Regions from separate parts of the Bacillus sp. ISL-47 genome, predicted to be linked through region 2. Evidence: a T-box and tRNA genes for the amino acid it is inferred to sense, from the RefSeq annotation. Region 2 holds a T-box; the other holds one or more tRNA genes.
The links. A T-box is a leader RNA that pairs with one kind of tRNA and senses whether it is charged. The one in region 2 lies ahead of leuS (leucine--tRNA ligase), so its partner is inferred to be a tRNA-Leu.
Positions count from the first base shown of each region.

Region 1 (5,438 bases), on a different contig from region 2:
AGTTTTGAAGGAATGAAAAATTTAAAATTTCCTCTTGAAAAATCATAAAAAGACGGTATAATAATACTTGTCTTTGAAAAAATAGTCTGGTGGCGATAGCGAGAAGGTCACACCCGTTCCCATACCGAACACGGAAGTTAAGCTTCTCAGCGCCGATGGTAGTTGGGGGCTGTCCCCCTGTGAGAGTAGGACGCTGCCGGGCTGTTTCATTATACCACTATTCCGCAGTAGCTCAGTGGTAGAGCATTCGGCTGTTAACCGAACGGTCGTAGGTTCGAATCCTACCTGCGGAGCCATATGGAGAGCTGTCCGAGTGGCCGAAGGAGCACGATTGGAAATCGTGTATACGCTAACCGCGTATCAAGGGTTCAAATCCCTTGCTCTCCGCCATTATAAATTTCATATTGGCCCCTTGGTCAAGCGGTTAAGACACCGCCCTTTCACGGCGGTAACACGGGTTCGAATCCCGTAGGGGTCACCATTTTGGAGGATTAGCTCAGCTGGGAGAGCATCTGCCTTACAAGCAGAGGGTCGGCGGTTCGATCCCGTCATCCTCCACCATATATATCGCGGGGTGGAGCAACGAAGCGTTACTTCACTGAATAAACTGCGAGTTGTACCGATCGAGCTGCTGCTTGAGTTAGCTTCCTAAGATCGGGACAGTCCTTATGCTAGATGTGAGCATAGAAAAATCACATAAATAATACTATCGCGGGGTGGAGCAGTCCGGTAGCTCGTCGGGCTCATAACCCGAAGGTCGCAGGTTCAAATCCTGCCCCCGCAATCTGGTCCGGTAGTTCAGTTGGTTAGAATGCCTGCCTGTCACGCAGGAGGTCGCGGGTTCGAGTCCCGTCCGGACCGCCATTTTTTGAATGTGGCTCAGTAGCTCAGTCGGTAGAGCAAAGGACTGAAAATCCTTGTGTCGGCGGTTCGATTCCGTCCTGAGCCACCTTTATAAGCCGGTTTAGCTCAATTGGTAGAGCAACTGACTTGTAATCAGTAGGTTGGGGGTTCAAGTCCTCTAGCCGGCACCATTTTCTTATAAAGTAATATACTTATAAGGTTAATAAATATTGCGGAGGGGTAGCGAAGTGGCTAAACGCGGCGGACTGTAAATCCGCTCCTTCGGGTTCGGCAGTTCGAATCTGCCCCCCTCCACCATTTAAATAGGGGTATAGTTTAATGGTAAAACGAAGGTCTCCAAAACCTTTGATGTGGGTTCGATTCCTACTACCCCTGCCAATTTTATGATGGCGGCTGTGGCGAAGTGGTTAACGCATCGGATTGTGGCTCCGACACTCGTGGGTTCGATTCCCATCAGTCGCCCCATAATTTTAAAGTGATAAAACAAGCAGCAAACTCATATATATGTAACATAAAATTGTCAATGGGCTATAGCCAAGCGGTAAGGCACCGGACTTTGACTCCGTCACTCGCAGGTTCGAATCCTGCTAGCCCAGCCATTTTGCGGAAGTAGTTCAGTGGTAGAACATCACCTTGCCAAGGTGGGGGTCGCGGGTTCGAATCCCGTCTTCCGCTCCAGATGAACTTTAAACTTTATGGCGGCATAGCCAAGTGGTAAGGCAGAGGTCTGCAAAACCTTTACCACCGGTTCGAATCCGGTTGCCGCCTCCACAAATTTAAATCTTGAAACGCTGATATACGCCGGGGTGGCGGAACTGGCAGACGCACAGGACTTAAAATCCTGCGGTAGGTGACTACCGTACCGGTTCGATTCCGGTCCTCGGCACCACAAGATTTTCTACATTTTAATATGCCGGTGTGGCGGAATTGGCAGACGCGCACGACTCAAAATCGTGTTCCTTCTGGAGTGTCGGTTCGACCCCGACCACCGGTATCATGAAAAAAAGGTTTTCCTTATTGGAAAACCTTTTTTTTTGTGCTCTTTAATTTTTTATAATGGAAGAAATAGATAGTCTATAATCGATGATAATTTTAGAGGTGTTTTTACCAAGTTATTAAAATGGATGTACTTGCATTAGATTCTGAACAGTTCGGAAGGTGGCTTCGAATGGGTTCTGAGTGATTCGGAACCCTTTAGTTATTTAAGGAATAACAATGAAATTAAATGATTCTATACTAGTCCTAATATAAGGGTTGCTGCTATAGGAAGTAAGGAAGGTATCCTGATTCAGAGGACGGGAAGAGAAAGGGAACGAAAGGGCTTCAATCGAGTCCGCACCCTACTCAGCAAAGTAGGAAAGAAAGGGGACGAAAGAGCGGCAATCGTGACGGGGCTTTAAAAACATAATTCACATCCTTTGTTCAAGACAGATTTATTTTATGAGATACACCCTAAATTTACAAGACAAAGCTCTCACACCGGTGAGAGCTTTTCCCATATCTAAAACAGAAGTCAAAATATTGCACCATTTTGGTCAACTGAGTCACCCATATATGCAAACGTTTTCAAATATAATGTAGGAAAGCGTTTGCAAGAGTAGAGGGGGCGGTGAAAAGGATTGGAGACAAAGATTCAGATTGAAGAAACAGTTATTCAATCAGAGGTAAGAACAGTATCCAGGAAAAAGGCGAAGTTAAAGGGGATTTTAACATATGGGGCTTTTGTGGGGCCGGCGTTGTTATTTTTCCTTCTGATTCAAATTATTCCTTTTTCAATGGGGATTTATTATTCGTTTACTTCCTGGAATGGCGTAAGTTCTGCAGTTGAATGGGTAGGACTTGAAAATTATCTTAAGATTTTTAAGAATGATCCCAAGTTCTTTGATTCATTTATTTTTACAACAAAGTTTATGCTTGCTTCGGTTATTATTAGTAATTTAATAGGATTTGGACTGGCTTTATTATTAAATGCAGCATTGAAGTCGCGGAATTTATTGCGGACTGTTTTCTTTATTCCGAATGTCATTGGCGGTTTATTGCTCGGTTTTATTTGGCAGTTTATTTTTGTAAAGGGGTTTACTGCAATTGGAAACCTTACTGATCTTTCAATTTTTAAGCTGCCTTGGCTCGGTGATGAGACCACTGCCTTTTGGGGAATTGTGATTGTGTTTGCCTGGCAGATCAGCGGTTATATGATGGTCATTTATATTGCGGCTCTTCAGGGGGTTGATCAAAATCTCTTAGAGGCAGCGAGGATAGACGGAGCATCAAATTGGACACTGCTGACCAAAATCATCATCCCGCTTATCTTACCGGCATTTACAATCTGTTTCTTTTTAACCATTTCGATGGCATTTAAAATATTTGACCTGAATATTTCGCTTACTGGCGGAGGTCCATTTAATTCAACACAATCCGTTGCGATTAACATCTACCAGGAAGCATTCCAAAATAACCGGTACGGCCTGGGTACAGCGAAATCAATTCTATTCTTCCTGGTTGTTGCGATCTTTACAACTGTCCAGGTTATGATGACGAAGAAGAGGGAGGTTGAGGCGTAATGAACCCAAAATACACAAAGTATACGTTTCTGCTTGAGGTTATCGGAATTGTTTTGGGTGTTATTTTCCTCATTCCTTTCTACTTCGTTCTCGTTAATTCCGTAAAAGGCTTTGCCGATATTTTGATCGATGCAGCGGCTTGGCCAAAAGAGTTTCTTTTCTCAAATTATGTGAAGGTATGGGATATTATTAATTTCCCGCGTGCCTTTTGGAATTCGCTTATAATAACGGTAGTCAGCAATATCGGTCTTGTTGTCATTAGTTCAATGGCTGCCTGGAAGATGGTTCGGACACCAGGGAAGCTTAGTAAAATTTTGTTTGTCTTCTTTGTATCTGCGATGGTCATTCCGTTTCAGACGGTTATGATTCCGCTGATGAAGCTGGGCGGTGCATTAAATCTGACAAATAGTATTCCGGGATTAATCATTATGTATTTTGGCTTTGGTGTCCCGTTATCTTTATTTCTTTATCATGGATTTATAAAAACAGTTCCTATTGAAATTGAAGAATCAGCAAGGATTGACGGCTGCAGCCAATTTGGTGTTTTTTGGAGGATTGTTTTTCCGCTCTTAAAGCCAATTACGGTAACAGTCGTGATTTTAAATACATTGTGGATTTGGAATGATTACTTATTGCCGCTGCTTGTGCTGCAGGATGCAGAACTTCGCACGATCCCATTGGCAACGAGCTCATTCTTTGCACAATACACGAAGCAGTGGGATATGGGTCTGGCCGCTCTTGTAATGGGCATTACACCGGTTATTATTTTCTTCTTATTTCTGCAAAGGCATATTATTAAGGGCATTGCACAGGGGTCTATTAAGTAGTTATAGAGATTTTTGCCGCTAAACACGAATCGGTAAAAATTTATATAAAAATTATTCAGGGGGGAAACAAATATGAAGCGCTTTGCTTTTCTATTGCTGTCATTGATTTTGGCGGCAGGCATTATTGCAGGCTGTTCTTCTTCAAGCTCTTCAGGGGACGAAAAGCCAAAGGGTGATTCAAAAAATGAGGATGAGGTTGTAACACTGAATATGTTCCAATTTAAAGTTGAAATTGCCGAACAGCTTCAGGAAATGATTACTGAGTTTGAAAAAGAACATCCAAATATTAAAGTTAAGCTTGAGACAGTTGGCGGTGGAGCAGACTATAGTGCCGCTTTAAAAGCGAAATTTGCTTCGGGTGAACATCCTGATATTTTTAACAATGGCGGATTTAAAGAGCTGGAGCTATGGAAAGAACACCTTGCTGATCTTTCAAATGAGCCATGGGCAGAGCATGTACTTCCAATCGGAAAAGTGCCAATGACAGATACAGATGGCAAGCTTTACGGTATGCCGGTAAACCTTGAAGGTTATGGATTTATTTATAATAAAGATTTATTTGAAGAAGCGGGAATTAAAGAGCCTCCTAACACGATTTCCGAGCTTAAGGATGCAGCTAAGAAACTAGAAGATAAAGGGATTACGCCTTTCTCTGCCGGCTATGGAGAATGGTGGGTAATCGGGCAGCACTTATTAAATATTCCATTTGCACAGCAGGAAGATCCGGTTGCTTATATCGAAGGTTTATATAGCGGATCTGAAAAGATTACGGGCAATGACAAATTTAAAGAATTTAAAGAAGTAATGGATACAGAAATCAACTTCGGAAATGACAACCCATTAACTACTGATTACAATACGCAAGTTACATTATTTGCTTCAGGTAAAACGGCAATGCTGCAGCAAGGAAACTGGACAGAGAATATGATTACTGAAATTAATCCTGATATTAATATGGGCTTCCTGCCGATTTCATTAAGCGATGATGAAGCAGCAACGGACCGTTTGCCTGTTGGAGTTCCTAATAACTGGGTACTTAATAAAAATTCAGAGCACCTTGAAGAAGCAAAACTATTCCTCGATTGGATGGTATCATCTGAAACAGGAAAACGTTATATCACAGAAGAATTTGCGTTCATTCCTGCCTTCGAAAATATTGAGCCTAACGGTTTAGGACCACTTGGCC
Region 1 covers NZ_JAGGQS010000067.1:174-5,611, forward strand. The annotation lists rRNA gene rrf (5S ribosomal RNA) at 86-202, shown strand; tRNA gene J7I93_RS21160 (tRNA-Asn) at 222-296, shown strand; tRNA gene J7I93_RS21165 (tRNA-Ser) at 300-390, shown strand; tRNA gene J7I93_RS21170 (tRNA-Glu) at 407-481, shown strand; tRNA gene J7I93_RS21175 (tRNA-Val) at 486-561, shown strand; tRNA gene J7I93_RS21180 (tRNA-Met) at 711-784, shown strand; tRNA gene J7I93_RS21185 (tRNA-Asp) at 788-864, shown strand; tRNA gene J7I93_RS21190 (tRNA-Phe) at 877-949, shown strand; tRNA gene J7I93_RS21195 (tRNA-Thr) at 959-1,034, shown strand; tRNA gene J7I93_RS21200 (tRNA-Tyr) at 1,078-1,161, shown strand; tRNA gene J7I93_RS21205 (tRNA-Trp) at 1,169-1,242, shown strand; tRNA gene J7I93_RS21210 (tRNA-His) at 1,254-1,329, shown strand; tRNA gene J7I93_RS21215 (tRNA-Gln) at 1,389-1,463, shown strand; tRNA gene J7I93_RS21220 (tRNA-Gly) at 1,468-1,542, shown strand; tRNA gene J7I93_RS21225 (tRNA-Cys) at 1,562-1,635, shown strand; tRNA gene J7I93_RS21230 (tRNA-Leu) at 1,665-1,753, shown strand; tRNA gene J7I93_RS21235 (tRNA-Leu) at 1,777-1,858, shown strand; gene J7I93_RS21240 (carbohydrate ABC transporter permease) at 2,484-3,425, shown strand; gene J7I93_RS21245 (carbohydrate ABC transporter permease) at 3,425-4,252, shown strand; gene J7I93_RS21250 (ABC transporter substrate-binding protein) at 4,325-5,438, shown strand, end outside.
Region 1: it encodes a tRNA-Leu, which carries the amino acid that the T-box ahead of leuS (leucine--tRNA ligase) is inferred to sense. The anticodon was not compared.

Region 2 (12,383 bases):
GGCCGAGAGGGAGCAGGTGCTGGGGGTGCATGTTGCCCAGGTTATTGAAAATTCACGGATGCACATTGTTGCCGCGACAGGAAAGGAAGAAATTGCTGACCTTCAATACATTAAAGGCAATTATATGATTGCAAATCGCATTCCTATCGTTGCGGGAGGGGAAGTGTTAGGAGCATTTGGGACTGTATTTTTCAGGGATACAAAGGAATGGATGCAAATGAACAGCCATGTGAAGAGCATGCTGACAAAAATCCAGAGCTACATCCAGGACATTGACCGAAGTGTTAAATATAGTCTCGACGATATTTTGGGCAGCTCCAAACAAATCCAGAGCCTAAAGGAAAAAGTAAAAATGGTAGCCGCAAGCGATATTTCCGTTTTGATCAGAGGGGAAAGCGGGACAGGAAAAGAGCTGTTTGCCCATAGCATTCACCAGCTCAGCAACAGAAGCCATCAGCCGTTCGTAAAAATAAACTGCGGTGCCATCCCGGAGCATCTGCTGGAATCAGAGTTGTTCGGCTATGAGGAAGGAGCTTTTACAGGTGCGAAAAAAGGCGGCAAAAAAGGAAAGTTCCAGCTCGCAGATGGAGGCACATTGTTTCTGGATGAAATTGGCGATATGCCTCTCAATATGCAAGTAAAGCTATTGCGCGCTCTTCAGGAAGGTGAAATCGAAAGCGTTGGTTCGACTGAACCTGTTAATGTGGATGTCAGAATTATTGCTGCAACCAATCGGCCGCTCGAAAAAATGATGGAAGAAAAACGTTTCAGGGAAGATTTATTTTATCGGATCAATGTTGTGCCGTTTATGGTTCCTCCATTGCGAGATAGGCTGGAGGATCTGACTATCCTGATTGATTATTTTATAGAAAAAATCACCAAAAAATCAGGCAAGAGAATCAGTGCAATTGACGAGGGTGTAATCGAAAAATTTCACCAGTACAGCTGGCCGGGAAATATCAGAGAGCTGGAAAATGTTTTAGAGGCATCCGTGCATTTAACCAGCAATGAAACCATCTCAACGGAATCATTGCCAGATTACCTGAAAGATTCGGCTGTTTATCCGGTTGGCAAAAAGAAACTGAAGGATATATTAGAAGAAACAGAGAAGCGTATCCTCACACAAAGCTTAAGCAAATTTAACAATGACCGTCGCGAAGCAGCGAAAGCCCTTGGCATCAGCAAGTCTTCTATGTATGAAAAACTAAAAAAATATGGAATTGAATAAAGAAAAGGTGAAGAATGAAGAACCAGGAAAAGGTAGTCCGGAAACCCGGAATGCGTTCCGAATTTCTGGACTGTTTTTATTGTAGTAATTTTCTTTTTAATTAATCAAGGTTTAGACATAATTATCTGAAAACTTGTCTGGTATATTTGGTGGCCTTGCTATTTGCTTATTCCGGAATTCCGGAATAAAGATTCATAAATAGTTCATCATCCCCCTATCTATAAAGTAGTTCTATTTGGCATGTTTCTTGCAATGTCAATTAGTAAATAAGCCACTATCGGATTGCTGTTTTAAAACGAAGGTTCAGCTTATTTTTTGCAAACGGTTACAAGAAGGAGGTTGCCAATTAGTTTTTTCTATTTAAGAATAATAAAGGGGGAAATGCAATGCTAAGTATGATCGGTTTAATAGGAGGGCTCGCCCTGCTGATTTTCCTAACGATGCGGGGGATGAACCTATTGGTTGTAGGACCATTGTCTGCACTGTTTGTAGCTGTCTTTAGCGGAATGCCGCTGTTTCCGCAGCTTGCTGGGGAAGGAGAGGCCAATCTGGTCGGGAATTATATGTCCGGTTTTTCAGGTTTCGTTACTTCATGGTACTTAATGTTCCTATTGGGAGCGATATTTGGGAAAGTAATGGAGGATAGCGGAGCGGCTGACAGTGTGTCTAAAATGGTGGTTGATAAGCTGGGCATGAAATACGCGGTACTTGCCATTGTTGCTTCCTGTGCGATCTTAACATACGGAGGCGTCAGCTTGTTTGTAGTGGCTTTTTCCGTATATCCAATGGCCTTAAGTTTATTTAAGCAGGCTAATCTTCCAAGAAGGTTTATCCCTGCAGCACTTGCCTTTGGTTCCGTAACTTTCACCATGACATCTGCCGGGTCACCGGAAATCCAAAACTGGATTCCAATCGAATACCTTGGAACCACTCCATATGCTGGATGGGAAGTCAGTTTAATCGCAGCTGTGTTTATGATGATATTCGGATACTGGTGGCTGAAGCGCATGATCACGAAGGCTGTGAACAAAGGAGAAACCTTCGAATCGCGCAAACAGGATCCAGTTACTGAAAATAAAGAGCTGCCGCACCCCTTCATGGGCGTTGTGCCGTTAATCGTTGTATTAATTATCTCGTTTGTGTTCCATGATTCGCTTAAACAGTCTGCACTTATTCTTGCATTATTGGGCGGTGTCATTGCTACATATTTGTTAAACCGCAAGTACTTTACGAACTTTTGGAATGCTGTGTCTGATGGAACACTTGGCGCGCTAATCGCTATCGGTAATACCGCTGCTGTGGTTGGATTTGGAGGGGTTGCCAAGGCAGTGCCTGCATTTGCAACAGCAGTAGATATGATGACAAACATTCCTGGAAGTCCGCTGATTGGCGGTGCAATTGCTGTTAGTGTAATTGCCGGTATGACCGGTTCGGCTTCAGGGGGCCAGGCAATCGCATTGCCAATATTGGCGCCGCATTATATGGATATGGGTGTCAATGCGGAAGCCCTCCACAGGACAGTAGCCATTTCATCTGGTGCCCTTGACTCGCTGCCGCATAATGGCTATGTCGTTACCACTGTCAGGGCGATTTGCGGGGAAACCCACCAGGCTGCATATGGAGCTGTAGCAGCTGTTACGGTTATCGTTCCGCTAATCGGACTTGCGCTGGCTATTGTCTTGTTCTCTCTTGGACTAGGAATCTAACTACGGCAGGGGCTCATCCAAGCGGGCCCCAGCTTTGTTTTTGAAAGGAGAATACTTATGGTGAAAAATAAAGTAGTATTTATAACTGGAGCAGCTCAGGGAATAGGCTACGAAATTGGAAAAAGGTTTGCGGAAAACGGGTCTAAAATTGTTTTGACAGATATTCAGGAAGATGCCGTCGAAAAAGCTGCAGAAACTCTCAACAGTGAAGGGTATGAAGCGATCGGGCTAAAATGCGATGTTACTTCTGAACAGGAAATACAAGAGGCGATCCAGGAAACAGTCAGCCATTTCGGGACGCTGGATGTCCTGATCAATAATGCAGGACTGCAGCATGTTTCGTTTATTGAGGATTTTCCAACTGAAAAATTTGAGTTTCTCATTAAGGTCATGCTGACCGCGCCGTTCGTTGCGATTAAGCATGTTATGCCTGTTATGAAAAAGCAAAAATCAGGAAGAATCATCAATATGGCTTCAATTAACGGATTGGTAGGGTTTGCAGGAAAAGCTGCTTATAATAGCGCGAAGCATGGAGTAATTGGCCTTACGAAGGTCGCTGCACTTGAGGCAGCCGAAGAAGGCATCACTGTTAATGCGATTTGTCCGGGCTATGTAGATACTCCGCTGGTAAGAAACCAGCTGAATGATCTTGCCAAAACGAGAAATGTACCGCTTGAAAAGGCACTTGAAGAGGTTATTTATCCACTAGTGCCGCAAAAGAGACTTTTAACCGTTGAAGAAATTGCAGACTATGCGATTTTCCTTGCTGGCGAATCAGCAAAAGGGATTACGGGCCAGGCGGCAGTTATTGATGGAGGCTATACCGTTCAGTAATAATAGGGGCCTAAAACACCCTTTATGAACTGCAAGTGAATCGAATCTTATCTACATATTAAAGAGGGCTGCTACTGCCCTCTTTTTCTATTGATCCTGGAGTTGAATAAAATAGCGTAAAATTTGGGTATATTGGAAATACCTAAATCCTGCAGGTAATTGGTGGAGATATTTTGTATTTACTATTGGTGGTTCTTGTTTATATTTTTTTCGCATGGAAATTTGTTGATTGGAAAAGATGGAAGGAATATTATCCAACCGTCCAATTTTATATGATCGCAAACTTCCTTTATAATTTTTTGTTTTATAATCATACGCTTTGGGCTTACAGGGCCGTTACCTTCGATTGGCTAAACCACACTCTGATTGAAATCACCTTCACCTTGATTATCATTCCAGTCGTCGTTATGATCTATCTTCGTTACTTCCCTGAAAAGAACCTAAAGAAAAAATTCCTATATATAGGTGTTTGGATCAGTTATTTTTCAGTGCTGGAGTATTTGTTTTCTAAGAAGGGATTGTTCGTATATGATAACAGCTGGGGATTCTGGTGGTCTGTACTCTTCAATACAATAATGTTCATTATGCTGCGAATGCATTATAAAAAGCCCGGCATCGCTTTGGCGGTTTCTGTTCCTATTATCGCAATTCTTCTATGGTTCTTCCATCCGCATCTTGCTGATTTGAAGTAGATTTAGGGCGAAACACTGGGTAATTGGGGTGCTGTTTATTTCTGTTTTCACAAATTTTGTTGCTTTTTCAATAAGTAGAAAGAAAAGGTTGATTTCCGCTCCAGGATGCTCGCTTTCCGCGGGGCGGGCGGTGAGCCTCCTCGGCGCCAGCGCCTGCGGGGTCTCACCTGTCCCACTCCTCCCGCTGGAGTCTCGCACCTTACGCTCCAATCAACCAACCTTATTTACAATGTTTCTATTCACAAATCTATTCAAAAACAACAATCTTTTAGAAAATAAATTACATGTGGAATTGTGCACACATTCGGTGTTCTCTGCATATTTTAGATATTAAATTTCCTGTCAGGATAAGCCTACTTGCAACCTGGCGGGAAATTTATTACAATAGCTATATTCTCATATATATAAATGCTTAGATAAGGAATAGTAATGGTGCTTCAGCCCGATTGTAGAGAGTTGACGGACGGTGCAAGTCAGCCGGGCACATCATGAACTCGCCTTTGAGCAGCAAGTGTGAAGTAGCAGTAATGCTTGCCGTATTCCGCGTTAAGGATGAATGAAGCGAGTGACATGGTCACTAATGTGGGTGGTACCGCGGGAGATTTATACATAATCCTCTCGTCCCTTTTATGGGATGAGAGGTTTTTTTATTTTATTTTCACTAATAGGAGGAAACAAAGATGAGTTTCAATCACCAGGAGATTGAAAAAAAGTGGCAAAGCTACTGGGACGAAAATAAGACATTTAAAACAACTGAAGATAAAGGCAAGCGCAAATTTTATGCGCTTGATATGTTCCCTTATCCATCTGGTGCAGGCCTTCATGTTGGCCATCCGGAAGGCTATACAGCAACAGATATCCTTTCCCGCATGAAGCGTATGCAGGGCTATAACGTCCTTCACCCAATGGGCTGGGATGCATTCGGTTTGCCTGCAGAGCAATATGCACTTGATACAGGGAATGATCCGGCAGAATTTACAGAGCAAAATATCAATACATTCCGCCGCCAGATTAAAGCACTAGGCTTTTCATATGATTGGGAACGTGAAGTCAATACAACAGATCCTGAATATTATAAATGGACACAATGGATTTTCTTAAAGCTTTATGAAAAAGGGCTAGCTTACATTGATGAAGTAGCTGTTAACTGGTGCCCTGCATTGGGAACTGTTCTTGCCAATGAAGAGGTTATTGACGGAAAAAGTGAGCGTGGCGGCCATCCGGTAGAGCGCCGTCCAATGAGACAGTGGATGCTGAAAATTACGGCTTATGCGGATCGCCTGCTTGAGGATCTTGATTTGTTGGATTGGCCAGAAAGCCTTAAAGACATGCAGAGAAACTGGATCGGACGTTCAGAAGGTGCAGAGGTTACCTTTAATATAGATGGCCATGACGGTACTTTCACTGTTTTTACAACACGCCCAGACACATTATTCGGTGCAACATATGCTGTCCTGGCTCCAGAGCATGCGCTTGTTGATAAAATTACAACGGATGAGCAGCGTGAAGCGGTTCAGGCGTACATTGACAAAGTAAAGAGCAAGAGCGATCTTGAGCGTACTGATTTGGCTAAAGAAAAAACGGGTGTATTCACTGGCGCCTATGCAGTCAATCCCGTTAACGGCGAAAAAATGCCGATCTGGATTGCAGACTACGTTTTAGTAAGCTATGGAACAGGCGCGATTATGGCTGTTCCGGCTCATGACGAACGCGATTATGAGTTTGCCAAGCAATTCGAACTTCCAATTAAAGAGGTAGTTGCAGGCGGAGACGTTGAGAAAGAAGCCTACACTGGCGATGGCGTGCATGTAAACTCTGATTTCCTTAATGACTTAAACAAAGAAGATGCCATCGAAAAAATCATCGCGTGGCTTGAAGAAAAAGGCATTGGAACGAAAAAGGTTACGTACCGACTTCGTGACTGGCTATTCAGCCGCCAGCGTTACTGGGGAGAGCCAATCCCGATTATTCATTGGGAGGACGGAACAATGACAGCCGTTCCAGATGAGCAGCTGCCATTAGTACTTCCGAAGACAACGGAAATTAAACCATCCGGCACAGGTGAGTCTCCATTAGCCAACATTGATGAGTGGGTTAACGTTGTGGACCCTGAAACAGGTAAAAAAGGCCGCAGAGAAACAAACACAATGCCGCAATGGGCAGGAAGCTGCTGGTACTACTTGCGCTATATCGATCCTAAAAACAGTGAAGCTCTTGCAGATCCTGAAAAATTAAAAGAATGGCTTCCGGTTGATATCTATATCGGGGGAGCAGAACATGCGGTTCTTCACCTTCTATATGCCCGCTTCTGGCATAAGGTCCTTTATGATGTAGGCGTTGTCCATACGAAAGAGCCTTTCCAAAAGCTATTCAACCAGGGGATGATCCTTGGCGAAAATAATGAAAAAATGAGTAAGTCAAAAGGTAATGTAGTCAATCCGGATGAGATTGTTGCGAGCCATGGTGCAGACACACTTCGCCTATACGAAATGTTCATGGGGCCGCTTGAAGCATCGATAGCCTGGTCTACAAATGGTTTGGACGGTTCAAGAAGATTCCTAGACCGCATCTGGCGCTTATTTGTTGAAGAAAACGGCGAATTAAGTCCGAAAATCCAGGACACTGAAGAAGGCACGAATCTGGAAAAGGTATACCACCAAACCGTTAAAAAGGTAACTGAGGACTACGAAGGATTACGCTTCAATACAGCCATTTCACAAATGATGGTATTTATTAATGAAGCATATAAAGCTGCTGTCCTTCCAAAAAGCTATGTTGAAGGCTTTGTAAAAATGCTTTCGCCTATCGCTCCTCATATATCAGAAGAGCTTTGGTCAAAATTCGGCCATAGCGGATCGATTGCCTATGAAGCATGGCCTGCATACGATGAAGCGAAAATGGTTGACGACGAAGTAGAAATCGTGATCCAAATCAACGGCAAAGTAAAAGCCAAACTAATGGTTCCTGCAGATGCCAAGAAAGATCTATTGGAGCAAATCGCAATGGGCGATGACAAGGTAAAAGAGCAAATTGACGGAAAAACAGTCCGCAAAGTTATTGCAGTACCAGGTAAACTTGTAAATATCGTTGCAAATTAAGACTTTTTAGCTGAAACCACCTCTTTTTTAGGAAAAAGGGGTGGTTTTTTGTGTAAATGCTGAAAAAAAGGAATAAAAAGAGGTACTGTTAGTGCATAAAACAGCTTGAAATTAATTTGAAAAAGGCTATATCGTCAACACTGACATTTTTATTGTCATATTTCTTTATATATCATCAAGTCGAGCCCCAATATCATCAACTAGGCGCATTGGGTTACGTGGTACCAGTTTCCGGCATTACCCTCAGAGAAGTGTGTAAAGAGTTAGCCATATCGCATATCAGCGGTCAAGTCTGAAATTTGAGAGCACCCTGAAAATAAAAGCATCAGCCAACTGCCTGTAAATGCCCGATAAGTTCAGCTAATCTTTATGGAGAAAACCACTCCATAAAGAAAGCTGAACTTTATATTTTTTGTGCCATATAGGGTATTATAGAAGTGGCGGCATTTATCAATGCTACATGCCTGATATTTAGAAGCTTTTTAGAAAGGGTGTTAGTAATGGACCGTATTGAAGAAATTACAACAGAAGAATTGCAAAAGAAGCTGGAAGCAGGAGAGAAGCTTGAGCTTGTGGATGTAAGGGAAGATGATGAGGTTGCATCTGGCAAGATTCCAGGAGCGAGGCATATCCGCATGGGGACCATTCCGGAAAACCTTGATAAATTTGATAAAGACACTGAATACATTTTCATTTGCCGCTCCGGCAACCGCAGCGGAAATGTATGCCACTATATGAATGAACAAGGCTATAAGGTCCGCAATATGGTTGGCGGCATGATGAACTGGCAGGGCAAAACTGAATAACACACAAAAGCGAAGCCGACAAGGCTTCGTTTTTTTGGGTTTATAATTTTAAAAATTAAGAAAATTGTCCAAACTGATTAAAAAAGCCAGAAAGGAAGAGTTCTGTGATAAAGGTGAAATTATTCGATCATGAACACGAAAAGGATCTAGAAAAGGATATGAACCACTTTTTAGAGAAAATCGAAGAGAAAAAGCTGCTGGATATAAAATATAATGTGGCAGCAGTACAAGAGGATGATGACGAGCAGATATACTGTTTTTCTGCGATGGTCATATATAGAGCCTGATGCATGGCAAGCATCAGGCTTATATTTTTACTAAACGGTTTTTGAGGAGCCTGCAGCATTGATCCCTGCAAGCCTGCCTGTTACGAGAGCGGATGTAATGTTATATCCGCCTGTATAGCCGTGTATATCAAGGATTTCTCCACAAAAGAAGAGGCCTTCCATCTTTTTCGAAGCCATCGTTTGCGGTTCAATTTCTTTAACAGATACACCGCCGCCGGTCACAAAGGCTTTATCAAGCGGCAAAGTGCCATTGACCGTAAACTGAAAGGATTTGCAGCTTTTTACAAAGCTTCTGATTTTTTCATTGGAGATAGTGGCGCCCTGTGCTGCAGGGTCAATTTCATTTTGGTAAAGAAGAAACAGTAAATACCTTTCGGGCAGAAGCCCTTTAAGCAGATTCTTAATGCTTTTCTTCGGTTCATCCTTAATCATTTTGGAAACTTCCTGGAATAAGGGTTCTTCTTTAGTGTCAGGAACTGTATCCAGATTCATTGTAACTTCTTTTAGATTCCATTTTTTCATTGCTTTCACTACATACTGGCTGCAGCGCAAAACGGCAGGGCCGCTAATGCCGAAATGAGTAAAAATCATATCCATCCGATGGGTGATAAGGGCTTTTCCTTTCGGATTTAGAACGCTTAGCGCCACACTTCTAAGAGATAGTCCCTGCAGCGTTTTTTCCTTAATAAATCTTTCTGCAGAGGTCAATGGAACTTCGGTTGGGAAAAGATCGGTGATCGTATGGCCCGCTTTTTTCGCCCATGCATAGCCATCTCCGGTTGAACCTGTATGCGGGACTGATTTACCTCCGACCGCAATGACCACAGCATCTGCATCATAAACATCACCTGTCTTTAATTCTACCGATTTCACTCTGCCATTTTCATAATGGACATCATGGATGGGGCTATTGGTTTTAATATCTACCTTTAACTCTTTAAGTTTTGTGATCAGGGCATCCACAACAGATTGGGCTTTATCCGTTACCGGAAACATCCGTCCGTGATCTTCTTCTTTCAGTTTAATGCCCAGGTTTTCAAAGAATCTAATAATATCCTCATTGCTGAAAAGGGAGAAGGCGCTATACAAAAAACGCCCATTCCCAGGTATGTGTTTAATGATCTCGTCTACTGGCAGCCTATTTGTGACATTGCATCGGCCACCGCCGGAAATCGCGAGCTTCCTGCCAAGCTTGTCCCCTTTGTCGATCAAAAGCACTTTTGCCTTCTGTTCGGCTGCTCCGATGGCAGCCATTAATCCTGACGGTCCTCCGCCAATTACAATTACATCATATTTCATATTTCCACCAACTTATCTTGATTCACTTTTTAAGCAATAGTTCTATTATAATGCAATTATCCGTTTTCTAAAAATAATGCCGTTATATACAGGTTTTGTAAGTGGCATTTCTTCGTCAAGAAGAGTACACTACAAATAGTGTGTCTAAAAAGATAGAAAATTGACGAATTCTTATATTATTTATGGTAAAATCATTGTCGCTATTAGCTTCGGCCTTATCATACGATTCTCACAGATTGCAGGCTGCAGTTTTTTAAGGAAGGGATTATATGTCATCTAAGCTTTTAAAGGGAACCTTCATTTTAACGCTCGGGACGATTATCTCAAAGGTTCTTGGTTTGTTTTATGTTATTCCTTTTTACCATATTGTCGGGAAGGAAGGAACCGCGCTTTATTCCTTTTCGTATACACCTTATACGATCTTTATTAGTATTGCGACAGCGGGTGTGCCGCTGGCCGTTTCGAAGTTTATATCCAAATATAACGCTATAGAGGAATATGCAGTCGGCAGAAAGCTTTTTAAATCAGGCTTGGTAATCATGCTGGCCAGTGGAATACTTTCGTTTCTCATCTTATTTTTGATGGCTCCGGTTGTGGCTGAAATGACACTTGCAGGAAAAGATGTTGAAGTCAGCATTGGGGATGTGACCACCGTTATCCGGGCGGTTTCATTTGCATTAATTATTATTCCTTTTATGAGCTTAATTAGAGGATTCTTTCAGGGCCATCAGTCAATGGGGCCCACAGCAGTTTCACAGGTTGTGGAACAAATTGTCCGAATCCTGTTTGTCCTGGTCGGTGCGTATATTGTCTTAAACGTAATGAAAGGCTCGCTTACTGCCGCAATTAGTGTTGCCACCTTTGCGGCGTTTATTGGCGGGCTGGGCAGTCTCGGGGTTCTGTTTTGGTATTGGTATAAGCGCAAGCCTCATTTGGACAAATTGCTTGAGGATGATAAAGGAACGGTCGATATATCCCTAAAAGATATTTATAAAGAAATCATTCTTTATGCAGCTCCCTTTGTGTTTGTAGGTCTTGCAAATCCGCTTTTTCAGTTTATTGACCAGGTTACCTTTATGAGAGCAATGGCATCAATCGGTGAGAAAGCAAATGCGGTAGCAGCATTCTCTGTCCTAAACTTTGAAACACATAAGCTAGTCATTATTCCGGTATCATTGGCAACAGCCTTTTCACTGACGCTTGTTCCGAGTGTAACAAAGGCGTTTATGGAAGAAGACCGGTCAGATTTAAACCGCCAGCTCAATCAGACGTTCCAGGTCCTTCTGTTTCTGACTCTTCCTGCCGTAGTCGGCCTGTCCCTGCTGGCAGAACCGGTCTTTACTTTATTTTACGAGCATAAAGAGCTGGGAACTGAAGTATTACGAACTTATGCACCAGTAGCAATCCTATTTGCCTATTTCTCGGTTACGGCAGCCATTTTGCAGGGAATCAATGAGCAGCGCTTTACGATTCTCAGCTTGCTCACAGGCCTGCTGGTAAAGCTGTCTTTGAATATTCCGCTTATTAAGCTGTTTGAAACACAAGGAGCGGTTTTCGCAACAGCTCTTGGCTATACAGTGGCAATATTAATTAATCTATATGTAATTAAAACGTATGCCAAATATCCGTTTAAGCTTGTCTTAAGAAGAGGCATGCTGATTGTATTATTTACATTTTGTATGTTCATCGCAACAAGCATTGTCTATAAAACGTTAACCATTTTCTTATCGCCGGCAACTGATTTACAAGCGATCATCATTGTCGCCACCTGTGCGGCAGCTGGTGCGGGCATCTATTTCTACTTGAGCTTCAGAACAAAGTTAATCTTTATCCTGTTCGGGTCAAGAGTGGATAGAATGATGAAGAAGCTTAGGCTGAGGGCATAATAAAAAGGTCTCCGCAAGATGGAGACCTTTTCGCTTAATTTAATACTGGCCATAGCCGCCGTCGCCGATGCCGAGACGCCTTTCGATCCGGTCAAGCCTGCGATTGAGCCGGTCAACCTGCTGGTCGAGCCTTTGCACCTGGCGTTCGAGTCGGTCGAGTCGTCTATCTGTATTGCCTCCTCCCGGGTATCCAGGATAACCTGGCGAAATACCGGGAAGTGGAATATATATGCCTTGCCCTTGCTGGCGAGGGTACATACTAATCAGCTCCTCTTTTATATTTTTTATTCGAACATATGATATTAGTCTATGTATTGCGTGCGGATGTGACATGGACAGTAGCCCATGTAAATTTTTTGAATTGGAGGGTCAAACAACGATGAGAATTGATAAAATGCTGGCCAATCTGGGCTATGGCAGCCGAAAAGATGTTAAAAAGCTTTTAAAGGATGGAGCCGTAACGGTTAACGATGAAAAAGTGAAAGACCCGAAGCACCATGTAAATCCTGAAGAGGATGCTGTAGTGATTAATGGAGAGAGGGTTGAG
Region 2 covers NZ_JAGGQS010000061.1:9,163-21,545, forward strand. The annotation lists gene J7I93_RS20275 (sigma-54 interaction domain-containing protein) at 1-1,228, shown strand, start outside; gene J7I93_RS20280 (GntP family permease) at 1,615-2,934, shown strand; gene J7I93_RS20285 (3-hydroxybutyrate dehydrogenase) at 2,992-3,768, shown strand; gene J7I93_RS20290 (CBO0543 family protein) at 3,942-4,460, shown strand; T-box leader at 4,865-5,089, shown strand; gene leuS (leucine--tRNA ligase) at 5,141-7,558, shown strand; gene J7I93_RS20300 (rhodanese-like domain-containing protein) at 8,059-8,364, shown strand; gene J7I93_RS20305 (sporulation protein Cse60) at 8,469-8,651, shown strand; gene J7I93_RS20310 (BaiN/RdsA family NAD(P)/FAD-dependent oxidoreductase) at 8,682-9,950, opposite strand; gene J7I93_RS20315 (putative polysaccharide biosynthesis protein) at 10,220-11,836, shown strand; gene J7I93_RS20320 (hypothetical protein) at 11,876-12,094, opposite strand; gene J7I93_RS20325 (pseudouridine synthase) at 12,216-12,383, shown strand, end outside.